One region of the Streptomyces sp. NPDC017225 genome, then DNA from elsewhere that is predicted to be linked to it. Evidence: riboswitches for the same ligand, from Rfam matches in the RefSeq annotation. Region 1 holds a riboswitch; the other holds the start of a gene.

Region 1 (8,528 bases):
TCGGCTGCATGCTTCCTCCGATACGCAGTGAAACAGTCGTAGCCCGTCGCGCCGGATGCTACTCCCTCGAACACCTCGTCAACACTGGTTCGGACAGGGCTTCGACACGGCTTCGAGGGCCCGTTCGATGGGCCATACGGGCAGTACAGACGGTGCGGACACTCCGAACGGCACCCCCCGGGGTGAGGGCGGGATAAGCGACCGACATAATGTCGGTCGTGGCGACAGCAACGACAGTAGAAACCGGGCACGCGCACCCGTCGGTCAACCGGCCGAACCTCACCAGCGTCGGAACCATCATCTGGTTGAGTTCCGAGCTGATGTTCTTCGCGGCCCTCTTCGCGATGTACTTCACCCTGCGATCGGTGACCGGCCCGGACTTCTGGTCCGAGAAGGCCGACGCGCTGAACCTTCCGTTCTCCGCGACGAACACCACGATCCTGGTGCTTTCCTCCCTCACCTGTCAGCTCGGCGTGTTCGCGGCCGAGCGCGGTGACGTGAAGAAGCTCCGGATGTGGTTCATCGTCACCTTCGTGATGGGTGCGATCTTCATCGGCGGTCAGGTGTTCGAGTACACCGAGCTGGTCAAGCACGAGGGCCTCTCGCTCTCGTCGGACCCGTACGGCTCGGTGTTCTACCTGACCACCGGCTTCCACGGACTGCACGTGACGGGCGGCCTCATCGCCTTCCTGCTGGTCCTCGGCCGCACCTACGCGGCCCGGAGGTTCACCCACGAGCAGGCGACCGCCGCCATCGTCGTGTCCTATTACTGGCACTTCGTCGATGTGGTCTGGATCGGCCTGTTCGCCACGATCTACCTGATCAAGTAGTCGCGGCGCGCACCCGCGCAATACCAGAAGCATCGACGCAGAAGATCCTGACACCGGGGTAATCCGTGAAAAAGCTCTCCGCACGACGACGCCACCCGCTGGCGGCGCTCGTCGTCCTACTCCTCGCGCTGGCATGCACAGGGGGGCTGTACGCCGCGTTCGCACCCGCGAGCAAGGCGCAGGCCGATGAAACCGCCCAGTCCCTCGCCATCGACGAGGGCAAGAAGCTCTACGCCGTCGGCTGTGCCAGTTGCCACGGCACCGGGGGTCAGGGCACCACCGACGGTCCGAGCCTGGTAGGCGTCGGCGCCGCCGCCGTCGACTTCCAGGTGGGCACCGGACGTATGCCGGCCCAGCAGCCCGGCGCACAGGTCCCGCGCAAGAAGGTGATCTACTCCCAGGCCGAGATCGACCAGCTGGCGGCCTTCGTCGCCTCGCTGGGCGCCGGCCCGGCCGTCCCGTCGGCGGAGAAGTACGGCCCCCAGGGTGCGGACATCGCCAAGGGCGGTGAGCTGTTCCGCAACAACTGCGCGCAGTGCCACAACTTCACCGGCAAGGGCGGTGCGCTGACGCACGGCAAGTACGCGCCGACCCTTGAGGACGTCGACCCGAAGCACATCTACGAGGCCATGCAGACCGGCCCGCAGAACATGCCTTCCTTCCCCGACAGCACGCTGACGGAGCAGAACAAGAAGGACATCATCGCCTACCTGGACGCGGTCAACTCGGACGACACCGTGAACCCCGGCGGTCTCTCGCTCGGCGGCCTCGGGCCGGTCAGTGAGGGCCTCTTCGGCTGGATCTTCGGTCTCGGTGGCTGCATCGCCGTCGCCGTGTGGGTCGCCGCTCGGACCGCAAAGGCCAAGAAGTCATGAGTAGCCAAGACATTCCAGAAGAGAACCTGCCTGCCGAGCAGGGCCGCACGCACGGCGTGCCGAAGCCCGCGGACGAGAAGCACCCGTTCGCGGACCCGGGGCTGCCGCCCCACGAGCACCGGATCCAGGACATCGACGAGCGGGCCGCCAAGCGGTCCGAGCGCACGGTCGCCCTGCTGTTCACGCTGTCGATGCTGGCCACCATCGGCTTCATCGCCTCCTTCGTGGCGATCCCGCACGACGAGGCGGTCTACGTCTGGCCGCTCGGGCACATCAACGCGATGAACCTCGCGCTGGGCCTGACCCTGGGCGTGGCGCTGTTCGCCATCGGCGCGGGCGCCGTCCACTGGGCGCGCACCCTGATGTCCGACGAGGAGGTAGCCGACGAGCGGCACCCGATCGAGGCGTCGCCCGAGACCCGTGCGAAGGTCCACGCGGACTTCAAGCAGGGCGCCAAGGAATCCGTGATCGGCCGGCGCAAGCTGATCCGCAACACGATGTTCGGGGCGCTGACGCTGGTGCCGCTCTCCGGCGTCGTCCTGCTGCGCGACCTCGGCCCGCTGCCCGGGACGAAGCTCCGCCACACGCTGTGGTCCAAGGGCAAGCTGCTCGTCAACATGAACACGAACGAGCCGATGCGTCCGTCGGACATCGCGGTCGGTTCCCTCACCTTCGCCAAGCCCGAGGGCCTGGAGGAGCACGACCACGGCTTCCAGAACGAGATCGCCAAGGCGGCCCTGATGATCATCCGGCTGGAGCCGGAGGCCATCAAGGACAAGCAGGAACTCGAGTGGTCGCACGAGGGCGTCGTGGCGTACTCGAAGATCTGCACCCACGTCGGGTGCCCGATCTCGCTGTACGAGCAGCAGACGCACCACGCGCTGTGCCCCTGCCACCAGTCCACCTTCGACCTTGCCGACGGTGCCCGGGTGATCTTCGGTCCCGCCGGGCACCCGCTGCCGCAGCTGCGGATCGGCGTGAACGACGAGGGCTACCTCGAAGCGCTCAGCGACTTCGAGGAGCCCGTCGGTCCTGCATTCTGGGAGCGCGGATGAGTACTGCAGCCAGCAACCCGAACCCGTCCGCCGGCGCATCGGCGGACCGGTCGCGCGGAAAGGCCCCGGCCGGCGAACGTGTCGCCGACTGGGCCGACGGCAGGCTCGGGATCTACTCCCTGGCCAAGGCCAACATGCGCAAGATCTTCCCGGACCACTGGTCCTTCATGCTGGGCGAGATCTGCCTCTACAGCTTCATCATCATCATCCTCACGGGTGTGTACCTGACGCTGTTCTTCCACCCCTCGATGAACGAGGTGGTGTACCACGGCTCGTACGTCCCGATGCAGGGACAGCTGATGAGTGAGGCGTACAAGTCGACGCTCGACATCAGCTTCGACATCCGGGGTGGTCTGCTGATCCGGCAGATCCACCACTGGGCGGCGATCATCTTCCTCGCCGGCATGTTCGTGCACATGATGCGCGTCTTCTTCACCGGCGCGTTCCGCAAGCCACGTGAGATCAACTGGCTGTTCGGCTTCCTGCTGTTCGTCCTGGGCATGTTCACCGGTTTCACCGGCTACTCGCTCCCGGACGACCTGCTCTCCGGCACCGGTGTCCGCTTCACCCAGGGCGCGATCCTGTCCGTGCCGATCGTCGGTACGTACATCTCGATGTTCCTGTTCGGCGGGGAGTTCCCCGGGACCGACTTCGTCGCCCGGTTCTACTCGATCCACATCCTGCTGCTGCCGGGCATCATGCTCGGGCTCGTGGTCGGCCACCTGATCCTGGTCTTCTACCACAAGCACACGCAGTTCGCGGGTCCCGGCAAGACCAACAAGAACGTCGTCGGCATGCCGCTGCTGCCGGTGTACATGGCGAAGGCCGGAGGCTTCTTCTTCCTGGTCTTCGGTGTCATCGCGGCCATCGCCGGCCTCGTGGCGGTCAACCCGATCTGGTCCATCGGCCCCTACCGGCCGGACATGGTCTCCACGGGCGCCCAGCCCGACTGGTACATGGGCTTCGCCGAGGGCCTGGTCCGGGCGATGCCCGGCTGGGAGATCAACTTCTGGGGTCACACGCTGGTCCTGGGCGTCTTCATCCCACTGGTGATCTTCGGCATCTTCCTGATGCTGATCGCCCTGTACCCGTTCATCGAGTCCTGGGTGACCGGGGACAAGCGCGAGCACCACATCCTGGACCGGCCGCGCAACGCCCCGACCCGGACCGCGTTCGGTGTGGCCTGGGTCACCGCGTACATGATCATGCTGATCGGCGGTGGCAACGACATCGTCGCCACCCACTTCCACCTGTCGATCAACGCGGTCACCTGGTTCGTGCGGATCGGGTTCTTCCTCGGGCCGGTCGTCGCCTTCGTCGTCACCAAGCGGATCTGCCTCGGCCTGCAGCGCCGGGACAAGGAGAAGGTGCTGCACGGCCGCGAGTCGGGCATCATCAAGCGCCTGCCGCACGGTGAGTTCATCGAGGTGCACGAGCCGCTCAGCCAGGAGCAGCTGCACACGCTCACGGCGCACGAGCAGTACAAGCCCGCCGAGATCGGCCCCACGGTCGACGAGAACGGCGTCGAGCGCAAGGTGAAGAGCACCGAGAAGCTCCGCGCCAAGCTCAGCGAGGCCTACTACGGCGAGGACGCGCAGATCCCGAAGCCGACTGTCGAGGAGTACAAGGAGATCACGAGCGGCCACGGCCACCACTGACCCTCCAGCGTCGCCACACCACGGTCGAAGGGCCCCGTCCGATCCTCGGACGGGGCCCTTCGCCCTGCCCGGGGCTGGATAGGGTGGGAGCACACTCCCTTCCCACCACACACACGATGCAGGAGCGGCTCATGAGCGCTGTGACCCCCGCTGGAGGCGACATCGCGGCGGGCCGCTCCTGGCCCGCCGTGCTGAACAAACTGCTGGACGGCCACGACCTCTCCGCGGACGACACCGCGTGGGCGCTGGACGTGATCATGCGCGGCGAGGCGACCGACGCGCAGATCGCCGGCCTCGCGGTGGGCCTCCGCTTCAAGGGGGAGACGGTCGAGGAGATCTCCGGTCTCGTCCGCACCATGTACGAGCACGCCAACGTGATCGAGGTGCCGGGGGAGACGGTCGATATCGTCGGCACCGGCGGCGACGGCGCCAAGACGGTCAACATCTCCACCATGTCGGCGATCGTCGTGGCCGGCACGGGGGCGAAGGTCGTCAAGCACGGCAACCGGGCCGCCTCCTCGGCGTCCGGGGCCTCCGACGTCCTGGAGAAGCTCGGGGTCAATCTGGAGCTGACGCCGAGACGGGTGGCGGAGGTCGCCGAGGAGGCCGGCATCACCTTCTGCTTCGCCGTGAAGTTCCACCCGGCGCTGCGCCACGTGGCGGCGGCCCGCGGCCAGCTGGGTATCCGCACGGTGTTCAACTTCCTGGGCCCGCTGACCAACCCGGCCAGGGTGAAGTCCCAGGCGATCGGGGTCGCCCACGCCCGGATGGCGCCGATCATCGCCGGTGTCTTCGCCGAGCGCGGCCACTCGTCCCTGGTGTTCCGCGGCGACGACGGCCTCGACGAGCTGACCACGACCTCCACCTCCAGGGTCTGGGTGGTGCGGGACGGCCGGGTGACCGAGGAGAGCTTCGACCCGCGGGACGTCGGCCTGGAACTGGTGCCGGTCGAGGCGCTGCGCGGCGCCGACGCCTCCTACAACGCCGACGTCGCCCGCCGCCTGCTGGCCGGCGAGGTGGGCCCCGTACGGGACGCGGTGCTGCTGAACTCGGCGGCGGCCCTGGTGGCCCTGGCGCCCGGCGAGGCGCCGCTGACCGAGCAGCTCCGGGCCGGCATGGACCGGGCCGCCGAGGCGATCGACTCGGGCGCCGCCAAACGGGTGCTGGACCGCTGGGTGGCCGTGAGCAACGCGTAACGCCCTCCCGTGTGACGTGCGTCCCGCGATCCGGACCCGGGTTGCGGGGCGCCGATCTTTTCCCGTACGTTCCTGTGCAGGTCATGAGCGACAGTCATTCGGCCCCGGCCGACTGTCCGGCAACCCTCCGTCCGTGGCGGGGTGCCCCGGGTGAAGACCAGGCCGTAGGCAGCGAGGTCTGCGGCAAGCGCGGACCCCTCGCACTCTTCCGAGTGATCAGCCCAGGGGTCCTGGTCGTTCGAGGGAGCCTCCCGTGAACCAGCGAATGCGATAGGGCCGCAGAGCCCCGCCTCCGCATCCCCCTTTCTTCTCCGTCCCCACGCTCGAGCCGCCGCGGTTCGCGTGGTGACGGCACCTGCCTTCACGGGAGTACACCCATGTCCGTCTCCACCGCTGCCGTCGACCAGTCCCTTTGTGCCCCTCTGCCGGTTCTGGGGCGAGATGTCACCGTCCCGCTCGTCACCGGCGGCGAGGTCGCCTACGCCGCTCTCGACTACGCCGCCAGCGCGCCCGCGCTCCAGCGGGTCTGGGACGACGTGGCGGCCTACGCCCCGTACTACGGCAGCGTGCACCGGGGCGCCGGGTACCTGTCGCAGCTGTCGACCGACCTGTTCGAGAACGCCCGCGGGACCGTCGCCGGGTTCCTCGGCTGCCGGGACGGCGACCAGGTCGTCTTCACCCGGTCCACCACCGACTCCCTCAACCTGCTCGCGGGCGCGCTGCCCGACGGCTGCCGGGTCTTCGTCTTCGAGACCGAGCACCACGCCTCGCTGCTGCCCTGGCGGGGCGCCGACGTGACCTGCCTGGACGCCCCGCGCACTCCCGCGCAGGCCGTCGAGACGCTGGAGCGCGCCCTCGCCGCCCGTGAGCCGTACGGGCCCGCCCTGGTCTGCGTCACCGGCGCCTCCAACGTCACCGGTGAGCTGTGGCCGGTGCGTGAACTGGCCGCCGCCGCGCACGCGCACGGCGCCCGGATCGTCCTGGACGCCGCCCAGCTCGCCCCGCACCACCCGGTCTCCGTGGCCGACCTGGACGTGGACTGGGTCGCCTTCTCCGGACACAAGCTCTACGCCCCCTTCGGCTCCGGGGTGCTGGCCGGCCGCGCCGACTGGCTGCGCGAGGCGGAGCCGTACCTCGCCGGGGGCGGCGCCAGCCGCAGCGTCACCCGGCGCGCCGACGGGGGCGTGGACGTGGAGTGGCACGACAGCGCCGCCCGGCACGAGGCCGGGTCGCCCAACGTCATCGGCGCCTATGCCGTCGCCTCCGCCTGCAAGGCGCTCACCGAGGCCGGGTTCGACAGCCTGGTCGCCCGCGAGGAGCACCTGATCCGGAAGGTACGGGAGGGACTCGCCGAGGTGCCCGAGGTGCGGACCCTCTCCCTCTTCGGTGACGACGCCCCCCGCGTCGGCGTGCTCTCCTTCGTCGTCGAGGGCTGGAACAGCTCGCACTTCGCCGCCGCGCTCTCCGCCGAGTACGGCATCGGCGTGCGCGACGGTCTGTTCTGCGCCCACCCGCTGGTGCGCACCCTGCTCGGCGGTGACCCGCAGGCGCAGGGCGAGTGCGGCGCCCCCGAGGCGGCGCCCGGCGAGAAGTCCCTCAACGCCATCCGCGTGAGCTTCGGCGCGGGCACCCCGGACGAGCACGTCGAGCGGTTCGTGCACGCCGTGCGGGAGCTGGTGAGCGACGGCGCCCGGTGGAACTACCGCACCGAGGACGGCCGCTGCGTCCCCGACACCACCTCCGCCGACACGTCCGGCGCCGAGACGGCTTCCGCCGTCTGAGCGGCCCGGCCCGGCAGCCGCGACCCCAGCAGGATCATCCGCAGCGCCCGCTCCGTGGCGTCCGTGAGCAGCTCGGCGGCGCGCAGCAGCGCGTCCGCCAGGGCCATCGGCGCCGGCATGATGCCGTGGCAGGCGTCCACCCCCGGCACCTCGTGCGCGCCCTCGCCGAGCGTGCCGGCCAGGGCGAGGACGGGACGGCCGTAGAGCTTGGCGCGGCGGGCGACCTCGGCCGGGACCTTGCCGCGCGGCGTCTGGTGATCCAGCGCCCCCTCGGCGGTGAGCACCAGGTCGGCGCGGGCCAGGCGGGCGTCCAGGTCGAGGTGGTCGAGCAGCACGTCGAAACGGGGCAGCAGCCGGGCCCCGACGGCGGCCAGCCCCGCGCCCAGCCCGCCGGAGGCGCCGGTGCCGGGGCCGTGGCGCAGGTCGGTGCCGGTGACACCGAGGTCGCGGGTGAGGACGCGCGCCCAGTTCTCCAGCCCGGCCGACAACTCCTCGACCTGCGCGGGCGTCGCCCCCTTCTGCGGGCCGAACACCCGGGCCACGCCGCGCTCTCCGCACAGCACGTTGAACGGGTTGCAGGCGACGAGCAGTTCGGTGTCCTTGAGCCGGGTGTCCAGCCCCGACGGGTCGATGCGGGCGAGGCGGGTCAGCTCCCGCCCGCCGGGTGGGAGTTCGAAGCCGTCGGCGTCCAGCAGCCGCGCCCCGAGCGCCTGGAGCGCGCCCGCGCCCCCGTCCGACGTACCCGAGTCGCCGCAGCCGATCAGGACCCGCCGTACGCCGGTGTCGAGCGCGGCGCGGATCAGCTCGCCGACGCCGTACGTCGTGGTGGCGCCCGGGTCGCGCAGGGCGCGGGGGACCAGGGACAGTCCCGCGACGGCCGCCATCTCCACCACCGCCGTGTCCTGGGCGCCGAGCAGCGCGAAGTGGGTGCCGACGGGTTCACCGACCGGCCCGGTGGCGGCCAGCGCGACCAGCCGGCCGCCGGTCGCGGCGGCCAGCGCGACGGCCGTGCCCTCGCCGCCGTCGACGAGCGGGATCAGGTCGATCTCGGCGTCCGGCAGGACCCGGCGGACGCCCGCCGCGATGGCGTCGGCGGCGGCCTGGGCGGACAGGGACTCCTTGAAGCCGCTGGG
Region 2 (8,528 bases), on a different contig from region 1:
AACGATCGCGGTGGTGTCCGCACTGGGCATGACGGTGGTCCTCGGCGGCTGCGGGCTCACCGGAGACTCCGGCGAGGTGACCCTGAAGCTGGTGGCCGCCGACTACGGCGACAGCAAGGCCAACAGCTCCCAGACCTACTGGGACGAACTGGCCAAGGCCTACGAGGCCAAACACCCCGACGTGCACGTGGACGTCACCGTGCACTCCTGGAACGACGTCGACCGCAAGGTCCGCGAAATGGTCGAGGCCGGTGAGGCGCCCGACATGGCGCAGATCGGCGCCTACTCCGACTACGCGGACCAGGGCCTGCTCTACCAGGCCGGTGAACTCCTCTCCATCCCGGTCCAGGCCAACTACGTCTCGCAGCTCGCCGGCGCCGGCCAGGTCAACGGGGTGCAGTACGGCCTGCCGTTCGCGGCCTCCACCCGCGTGCTCTTCTACAACAAGACCCTCTTCGACAAGGCCGGCGTCACCCCGCCCAAGACCTGGGACGACCTCGCCGACGCCGCCGGGGAGCTCGAGGCGGAGGGCGTGAAGTACCCGTACGCGCTGCCGCTGGGCCCCGAGGAGGCACCGGCCGAGACGATGCAGTGGATGCTCAGCGGCGGGGGCGGCTACATCGACGACGTCGGCACCTACTCCGTCGACTCGCCGCAGAACGTCACCACCTTCACCTGGCTCAAGGAGGAACTGGTCGAGAAGGGCCTCACCGGCCCGGTCGCCCCCGGCCAGCTCGACCGGGCCGACGCCTTCGCCGCCTTCGCGAACGGCGACGTCGGCATGCTCAACGGCCACCCGACGCTGATGAAGATGGCGTCCGACAAGGGCGTGAAGTACGGCATGGTGACGACCCCCGGCGTCGACGGCGCCAGCAGGAACACGCTCGGCGTCACCGACTGGATGACCGCCTTCAAGGAGAACGGCCACCAGGAGGAGATCGGCGACTTCCTCGACTTCGTCTACGACGACGAGAACGTCCTCGACTTCTCCCGCCGGTACAACCTGCTGCCGGTGACCACCTCCGCGTCCCAGATCATGAGCACCTCGGCGGAGGACAAGGACCTCCGGCCGTTCCTGAACGAGCTGCTGCTCTCCGAGCTCTACCCGGTCGGCAAGACCTCCTGGGCCTCGGTCAGCGCGGACGTCAAGAAGCGCATCGGCCAGGCGGTCGCCCCCGGCGGCAGCACCGAGGAGGTCCTCGCCCAGATCCAGGCGACGGCGATGCGGGCGGGCAGCGCGGAGTAGCGGCCACGGGGCCACTGTCGGTGGCGGGCGTTACGGTGCCGTACATGGACCTGGGACAGAGGGAGCGGCGCATCCTCGCGCTGGAACGCCGCGGCTTTCCCGGCCCCGGCGCGAAGGAGCGCGCGATCCGCGAGGAACTGGGCCTGGCCCCCGTCCGCTACTACCAGCTCCTCAACGCCCTCCTGGACGCCCCCCGCGCGCTGGCGGCCGACCCGGTGACGGTCAACCGGCTGCGCCGGGTACGGGAGTCGCGGCGCTCGGAGCGGTGACGCCGCCGGCGCGGGCGGACGTGATCCGCGGCGCGACCGCGTTCGCAGGGTCGGCCTGTGCCCGTCCGCCCTGTGCCCGTCCGGCCGGTGTGCGGCGGAGGCGCAGAGCGATGCGTGTGCCCCGCGCGCCGGCGGGATAGGTTCGCGGTATGGGCAGCCACCAGGACTCCATCCGTGACGACTCCCCGGACTCTCCGGCCCACCTGCCGACGCCCGCGACGGCGGCCGGACGCGAAGGGCTCGACGCCCTCCTCGCCCGCCCCGGCCGCGCCGTGGTCGCGCTCGACTTCGACGGCACGCTCGCCCCGATCGTCGCCGACCCCGACCGGGCCCGCGCCCACCCGGACGCCGTACCGGCGCTCGCGGCCCTCGCCCCGAAGGTCGCCTCCGTCGCCGTGATCACCGGCCGCCCGGCGGAGGTCGCGGTCCGCCACGGCGGCTTCGCGGCCGTCCCCGGCCTGGGACACCTCGTCGTCCTCGGCCACTACGGAGCCGAGCGCTGGGACGCCGCCACCGGCACCCTCACCACCCCCGACCCGCACCCCGGCGTCGGCGCCGTCCGCGCCGAGCTGCCGGGACTGCTGGAGCGGTCCGGGGCCGGGCAGGGCACGTGGACCGAGGAGAAGGGCCACGCGATCGCCGTCCACACCCGCCGTGCCCCCGACCCCCAGGCCGCCTTCGACACCCTGCGCGCCCCCCTCACCGGCCTCGCCTCCCGCCACGGCCTGATCGTCGAGCCGGGCCGCATGGTCCTGGAGCTGCGCCCGCCCGGCATGGACAAGGGCGCCGCACTGCGGGAGTACGTCCGGGAGCTGGACGCGGGGGCCGTCCTCTACGCCGGCGACGACCTCGGCGACCTCCCCGCCTTCACCGCCGTCGACACCCTCCGCACGGAGGGCACCCCCGGCCTCCTGGTCTGCAGCGGCAGCGACGAGGTCCCGGACCTCCGCGAACGAGCCGACATGGTGGTCGACGGCCCGCCGGGAGTGGTACGCCTGCTCCGTTCCCTGGCCGCACGGCTCGCGTAGCCACTTCCTGCCCCCCCCGTAGCGCCGGGCCGCGCGACCCACCGCAGCCCAGCCCCAACGCCGGATCACCCGGCGATCAAGACCTCAGCGCATCCAACTGCTCCAGGAACCACCGCGCCGGAGGCAACGCCGTCCCCGCCGCCGCCAACCGCTTCGTCCGCTCCGCCCGTTCCCCCGGCGCCACCCCCAACGCCTCGTGCAGCGCGTCGGCCGTGCCGACCACGTCGTACGGGTTCACGACGACCGCGTCCTCCCCCAGCTCCTCGTACGCCCCCGCCTCCCGGGACAGCACCAGCACGCACCCCTCGTCGGAGACGACCGGCACCTCCTTCGCGACGAGGTTCATCCCGTCCCGGACGGGATTGACCAGCGCCACGTCCGCCAGCCGGTACGCCGCCAGCGACCGCGCGAAGTCGTCCTTCACATGCAGCACGACCGGCGTCCACCCCGCCGTCCCGAACTCCGCGTTGATCGAGTCGGCCACCCGCCGCACCTCGGCGGTGTAGTCCCGGTACACGGCGAGGTCCTGCCGCGAGGGGTAGGCGAACGCGACGTGCACGACCCGTTCCCGCCACTGAGGCCGCCCGGTCAGCAGCTCCCGGTACGCCAGCAGCCCCCGCACGATGTTCTTCGACAGCTCGGTCCGGTCCACCCGCACGACGGTCCTGCGCGCGCTTCCGTCCGGGCCGGCGCCGATCTCCGCCCGCAGCGCCGCCATCCGCTCGTCCACGTCGGCCTCGTGCGACCGCCGCCGCAGGAAGTCCGCGTCGGCGCCCAGCCCGTGCACACCGATCTCCGTGGAGCCGAGCCCGCCCACCAGCGCGTCGCAGCAGGCGCTGAACGCGTCGGCCCAGCGCCGGGTGAGGAACCCGAGCCGGTCGGCGCCGAGCATGCCCCGCAGCACCTGCTCGGCGATGTCGTCCGGCAGCAGCCGGAAGTAGTCGACCGGCGCCCACGGCGTGTGCGAGAAGTGCCCGATCCTCAGATCCGGCCGCAGCTCCCGCAGCATCCCCGGCACCAGTGTCAGGTGGTAGTCCTGCACGATCGCGACCGCGCCCTCGGCGGCCTCCTCGGCCAGCGCCTTCGCGAAGGCCCGGTTGTACGCCTCGTAGGAGGCCCACTGCCGCCGGAACTCCGCGTCGAAGACCGGCTCCAGGGGCGTCTGGTAGAGCATGTGGTGCACGAACCACAGCACGCTGTTGGCGATCCCGTTGTACGCGTCCGCGTGCACGTCGGCCGGTACGTCCAGCATCCGCACGCCGTCCTCGCCGACCCCGCGCCGCACCGCCTCGCGGTCGCCGTCGCCGAGCGCGGAGCACACCCACAGCGCCCCCGCGTCCGGCCCGATGGCCGACAGTCCGGAGACCAGCCCGCCCCCGCCGCGCCTGGCGTGCAGCGAACCGTCGTCCCGCACCTCGTACGAGACCGGCCCCCGGTTGGAGGCGACCAGTACCTGAGCAGCACCGAAGCTTGAAGCCATACGCCTCAACGTAGCCAGGCCCCGGAACCCTCAAACGTGCTCGGACGACACTTCGGCATCGATTGCGTCACGCGTCTTGTGCAGAAGATGTGAACGGATCGAGCATATGCGGTGCACATTTCAACTTTCTGGGGGGTGGGCGTCATGCCCATACGTATCCGCCGGTTCGCCGGCACCGCGGCACTGGTCGCGGCCTCGGCGCTGGCTCTGGCCGGTTGCGGGGACGGAAGCGCCGGTACCGGGACGGCGGCCGAGCGACCGGCCTCGGCCACCGCCACACCGACCCCCACGCCCACTCCGACCCCCACAGCCACGCCGGCCTCGACCCCCTCGCCGACCCCCACACCCACCCCCGCCGCCGTCACGCTGGACGACCACACCGGCTCCGCCGTCGGAAAGGCGGTCGGCGCGGCGAAGAAGGCCGGGCTCGCCTACGCCGTCCAGCTCCAGGGCACGGGCGGGAAGCGGGCCTCCTCCTGGGCCGCGGGCGAGGAGGTCTGCGAGCAGACCGACGATCCCGGCGGCTCCTACGACGTGGCGTTCACCGTCCCGCGCAACGGCCGTGACTGCTCCGGTGACCTCCTGCACACCCCGGAACCGGCCCGTACGACGGCCCCCGCCCCGGATCCCGGCACGGACACGGGTTCCGGCACGGGTACGGACACGGGTTCCGGGACCGGCACCGGCGGCTGCGAACTCACCAGCCCCGCCGGCAACTGCTACGCCGACGGCCAGTTCTGCGCCAAGAAGCACCGCGGCCTGAGCACCCACGGGCGCGGTGGCGAGTACCTGACCTGCGCGCAGGACCCGGGCGGCAGGTGGCGCTGGTCGGACGGCGTCGCCGGCTGACGCTCAGGCCACCCTGCGGGCCGCGTACTCCGCGATCTCCGTCATCGGGGGGCGTTCCTCGGTGTCCACCGAGTACGTGCGCGGCTCGAAGCCGTCGGCGCCCCGTTCGAACTGGATGAGGGACGGCCGTACCAGGTGGCCGCGGGCCAGCCGGAGCTGGGCGGTGCGGTAGATCGCGGCGGACATGCGGCCCAGCGCCTGGCCGTCCTGGTGCCGGTGCCTGCGCACGCCGACGTCGACCTGCGCGAGGGCGTCCAGGCCCACCAGGTGCAGGGAGTCGACCAGCATGCCCAGCTCGACCCCGTAGCCGACGGGGAAGGGGAGCCGCTCCAGGAGGGAGCGGCGGGCCGCGTACTCGCCGCCGAGCGGCTGGACGAAACCGGCCAGCCGCGGCCAGTGCATGTTGAGCAGCGGGCGGGCCATCAGTTCCGTGACCCGGCCGCCCTGCCCGGCCGCGGGCAGGCCGGAGGCGCGGCCGCCGTCGGACACGGTGAGCGGGCGGTCGTACATGGCCTTGACGAGGTGCACGCCCGGGTCGGTGAGCAGCGGCCCCACGATCCCGGTGACGAAGTCGGCGGAGAACTCGCGCAGGTCCGCGTCGACGAAGCAGACGATGTCGCCGCCGGTGACCAGCAGCGAGCGCCACAGCACCTCGCCCTTGCCGGGCACGGCCGGGATGCGGGGCAGGATCGCGTCGCGGTGCACGACGCGCGCGCCCGCCGCCGCGGCCACCGCCGACGTGCGGTCGCTCGATCCGGAGTCCACGACCACGATCTCGTCGACGAGCGGGACGCGCCCCATCAGGTCCCGGCGGATCACCGTGACGATGTCGCCGACCGTCGCCTCCTCGTCGAGGGCGGGGAGCACCACGCTGACCGACTGCCCGGTGGTGTGCTTGGCGGCCAGGAGCTGCTGGATCGGCCGGTCCGACACGGACCAGGAGCGTGCGCTCAGCCAGCGCTCGACTTCTTCCAGCACGTTCGGTGGCTCCTTCGTGGTCCGGTGTGATCCATCTCGCGGTGCGGACGACTGTCTCAACCGCCCTGGCCTTCGGTTACAGTCTTGAACAACGCGGAGGCCCACCGCATGCCGGGGGTCCCGCACGCACCAACGCTCGACAAGCGCGCCAGGCGCGACAGGCCGAGCGGGATCAACAATCGAATACCGCTCATCCAGAGGGGCAGAGGGATACGGCCCGTTGAAGCCCCGGCAACCCTCCAGTCGGTTCCTGTCACGCGGACGTGGCGAGGCTCCCGGCTCGGGAAGGTGCCAAATCCGTCTCACGGCGAGATGCGTCGTGAGGAAGATGAGGAGAAAGGGCCTCGCCTCCATGGCTGTGCAGACTGTCGAAAGCACCACCACCCCCGACGCTCCCGCCCCCGCCGGCTCCGTCGATCTGGGCCCCGCCGCAGCGCTCTCCTGCCGCGAATGCGGCCACCGCGTCCCGCTCGGCCCCGTCTTCGCCTGCGAGGAGTGTTTCGGCCCGCTGGAGATCGCCTACGACTTCTCGGCCTACGACACCGAGGAACTCCGCGCGCGTATCGAGGCGGGCCCCGCGAACATCTGGCGCTACGCCCCGCTGCTGCCCGTCCCCGCCGACGTGGCCGACAAGCCGAACATCAACCCCGGCTGGACCAAGCTGGTCAAGGCCGACAACCTGGCCCGCGAGCTCGGCGTCACCGGCGGTCTGTACGTCAAGGACGACTCCGGCAACCCGACGCACTCCTTCAAGGACCGCGTCGTCGCGCAGGCCATCGAGGCCGCCCGCGCCTTCGGCTTCACCACCCTGTCCTGCTCCTCCACCGGCAACCTCGCGGGCGCCGTCGGCGCCGCCGCCGCCCGCGCCGGCTTCCGCTCCTGCGTGTTCATCCCGCACGACCTGGAGCAGGGCAAGGTCGTCATGGCCGCCGTCTACGGCGGTGAGCTCGTCGGCATCCAGGGCAACTACGACGACGTGAACCGCTTCTGCTCCGAGCTGATCGGCGACCCGGCCGGCGAGGGCTGGGGCTTCGTCAACGTCAACCTGCGACCGTACTACGCGGAGGGCTCCAAGACCCTGGCGTACGAGATCTGCGAGCAGCTCGGCTGGCGGCTGCCCGACCAGATCGTCGTCCCGATCGCCTCCGGCTCGCAGCTCACGAAGATCGACAAGGGTCTGCAGGAGCTGATCAGGCTCGGTCTGGTCGAGGACAGGCCGTACAAGATCTTCGGCGCCCAGGCCGAGGGCTGCTCGCCGGTGTCCACCGCGTACAAGGCCGGCCACGACGTCGTACGCCCGCAGAAGCCGGACACCATCGCCAAGTCCCTGGCGATCGGCAACCCGGCCGACGGCCCGTACGTCCTCGACATCGCGCGCCGCACCGGCGGCGCCGTGGAGGACGTGAGTGACGAGCAGGTCGTCGACGCGATCAAGCTGCTCGCGCGCACCGAGGGGATCTTCGCGGAGACCGCGGGCGGCGTGACGGTCGGCGTCACGAGGAAGCTGATCGAGAACGGCGTCCTGGATCCGTCCCTCACCACCGTCGTCCTCAACACCGGCGACGGCCTGAAGACCCTCGACGCGGTGGCCGGTACCGGCCTCACCGCCACCATCCGCCCGAACCTGGACTCCTTCCGAGAGGCTGGCCTCGCATGAGCGTGACCGTTCGCATCCCGACCATCCTGCGCACCTACACCGGCGGCAAGGCCGAGGTCGCCGCCGACGGCGCGAACCTCGGTGAGGTCATCGCCGACCTGGACAAGAACCACACCGGCATCGCCGCCCGCGTGCTGGACGACCAGGGCAAGCTCCGCCGCTTCGTCAACGTCTACGTCAACGACGACGACGTCCGCTTCGAGCAGGGCCTTCAGACCGCGACCCCCAACGGCGCGGGCGTCTCCATCATCCCCGCGGTCGCCGGCGGCTGATACGCGTCGATACACGTCGTAGTACGAATTGCCCTCTCCGTAAGAGAAACGGAGGGGGCAATTCCATGTGATTGAGCACGGTAGAGTTGGGGAACGCGCTCCCGATCGCGAGATCGGGAACTCCGCCTCCCTGCCGCCGGCCCGACAAGAAATAGCCAAAATGCGGGCGTATTTCGCGGCTTTTGTTCCCTTCGTGGACCCCGACTTGACCCGAATTCAGGCGAATTCTTGCCATATTCCGGACCGGGTGCGTCCAGATTTCTCGTCCGACTGACCTGTTGCAGAGGGCAGTTGGACAGATACATTCGGCCGCGGTCGACGCGTTCCGGCGCACGCCCCCAGTCGTGGGGGGCGAGGTCTGACCCGGGTCCGCGAAGTGCGGATCTGTGCAAGGGCCAGTAATAGGGGAGTTAGGCATGGCTCAGGGCACCGTCAAGTGGTTCAACGCGGAGAAGGGGTACGGCTTCATCGCGGTCGACGGTGGTGCGGATGTTTTCGTCCACTACAGCGCGATTCAGATGGACGGCTACCGCACCCTCGAAGAAGGCCAGCGGGTCGAGTTCGAGATCTCGCAGGGTCAGAAGGGCCCGCAGGCCGACATGGTTCGCCTCAGCGCCTGAGACGCGCGGCCACCGCAGCGCGGTCTTCAGCCGAAGGGCCCGTACCTCCCGGGGTACGGGCCCTTCGGCCTGCCCGGACGCGCCCGGGACGCGCTCCGGACCATGCCGGGACCGCCCCCGGGCGGTGTT

What was found. Region 1 has a riboswitch for S-adenosylmethionine ahead of ACH4NX_RS08375 (aminotransferase class V-fold PLP-dependent enzyme). Riboswitches for the same ligand answer to the same signal wherever they lie in the genome.
Region 2: another riboswitch for S-adenosylmethionine. It lies ahead of thrC (threonine synthase); the one in region 1 lies ahead of ACH4NX_RS08375 (aminotransferase class V-fold PLP-dependent enzyme).

What each region holds. Positions count from the first base shown of each region.
Region 1 covers NZ_JBIRNE010000003.1:251,326-259,853, reverse strand. Annotated here, with positions in the region: gene ACH4NX_RS08405 (hypothetical protein) at 1-10, opposite strand, end outside; gene ACH4NX_RS08400 (heme-copper oxidase subunit III) at 210-830, shown strand; gene ACH4NX_RS08395 (c-type cytochrome) at 896-1,705, shown strand; gene ACH4NX_RS08390 (Rieske 2Fe-2S domain-containing protein) at 1,702-2,760, shown strand; gene ACH4NX_RS08385 (cytochrome bc complex cytochrome b subunit) at 2,757-4,418, shown strand; gene trpD (anthranilate phosphoribosyltransferase) at 4,550-5,614, shown strand; SAM riboswitch class IV at 5,694-5,810, shown strand; gene ACH4NX_RS08375 (aminotransferase class V-fold PLP-dependent enzyme) at 5,992-7,395, shown strand; gene ACH4NX_RS08370 (glycerate kinase) at 7,314-8,528, opposite strand, start outside.
Region 2 covers NZ_JBIRNE010000006.1:30,062-38,589, forward strand. Annotated here, with positions in the region: gene ACH4NX_RS15695 (ABC transporter substrate-binding protein) at 29-1,246, shown strand; gene ACH4NX_RS15700 (DUF3263 domain-containing protein) at 1,291-1,515, shown strand; gene otsB (trehalose-phosphatase) at 1,665-2,543, shown strand; gene ACH4NX_RS15710 (trehalose-6-phosphate synthase) at 2,620-4,023, opposite strand; gene ACH4NX_RS15715 (hypothetical protein) at 4,168-4,872, shown strand; gene ACH4NX_RS15720 (glucosyl-3-phosphoglycerate synthase) at 4,876-5,850, opposite strand; SAM riboswitch class I at 6,038-6,185, shown strand; gene thrC (threonine synthase) at 6,203-7,507, shown strand; gene ACH4NX_RS15730 (MoaD/ThiS family protein) at 7,504-7,779, shown strand; gene ACH4NX_RS15735 (cold-shock protein) at 8,196-8,399, shown strand.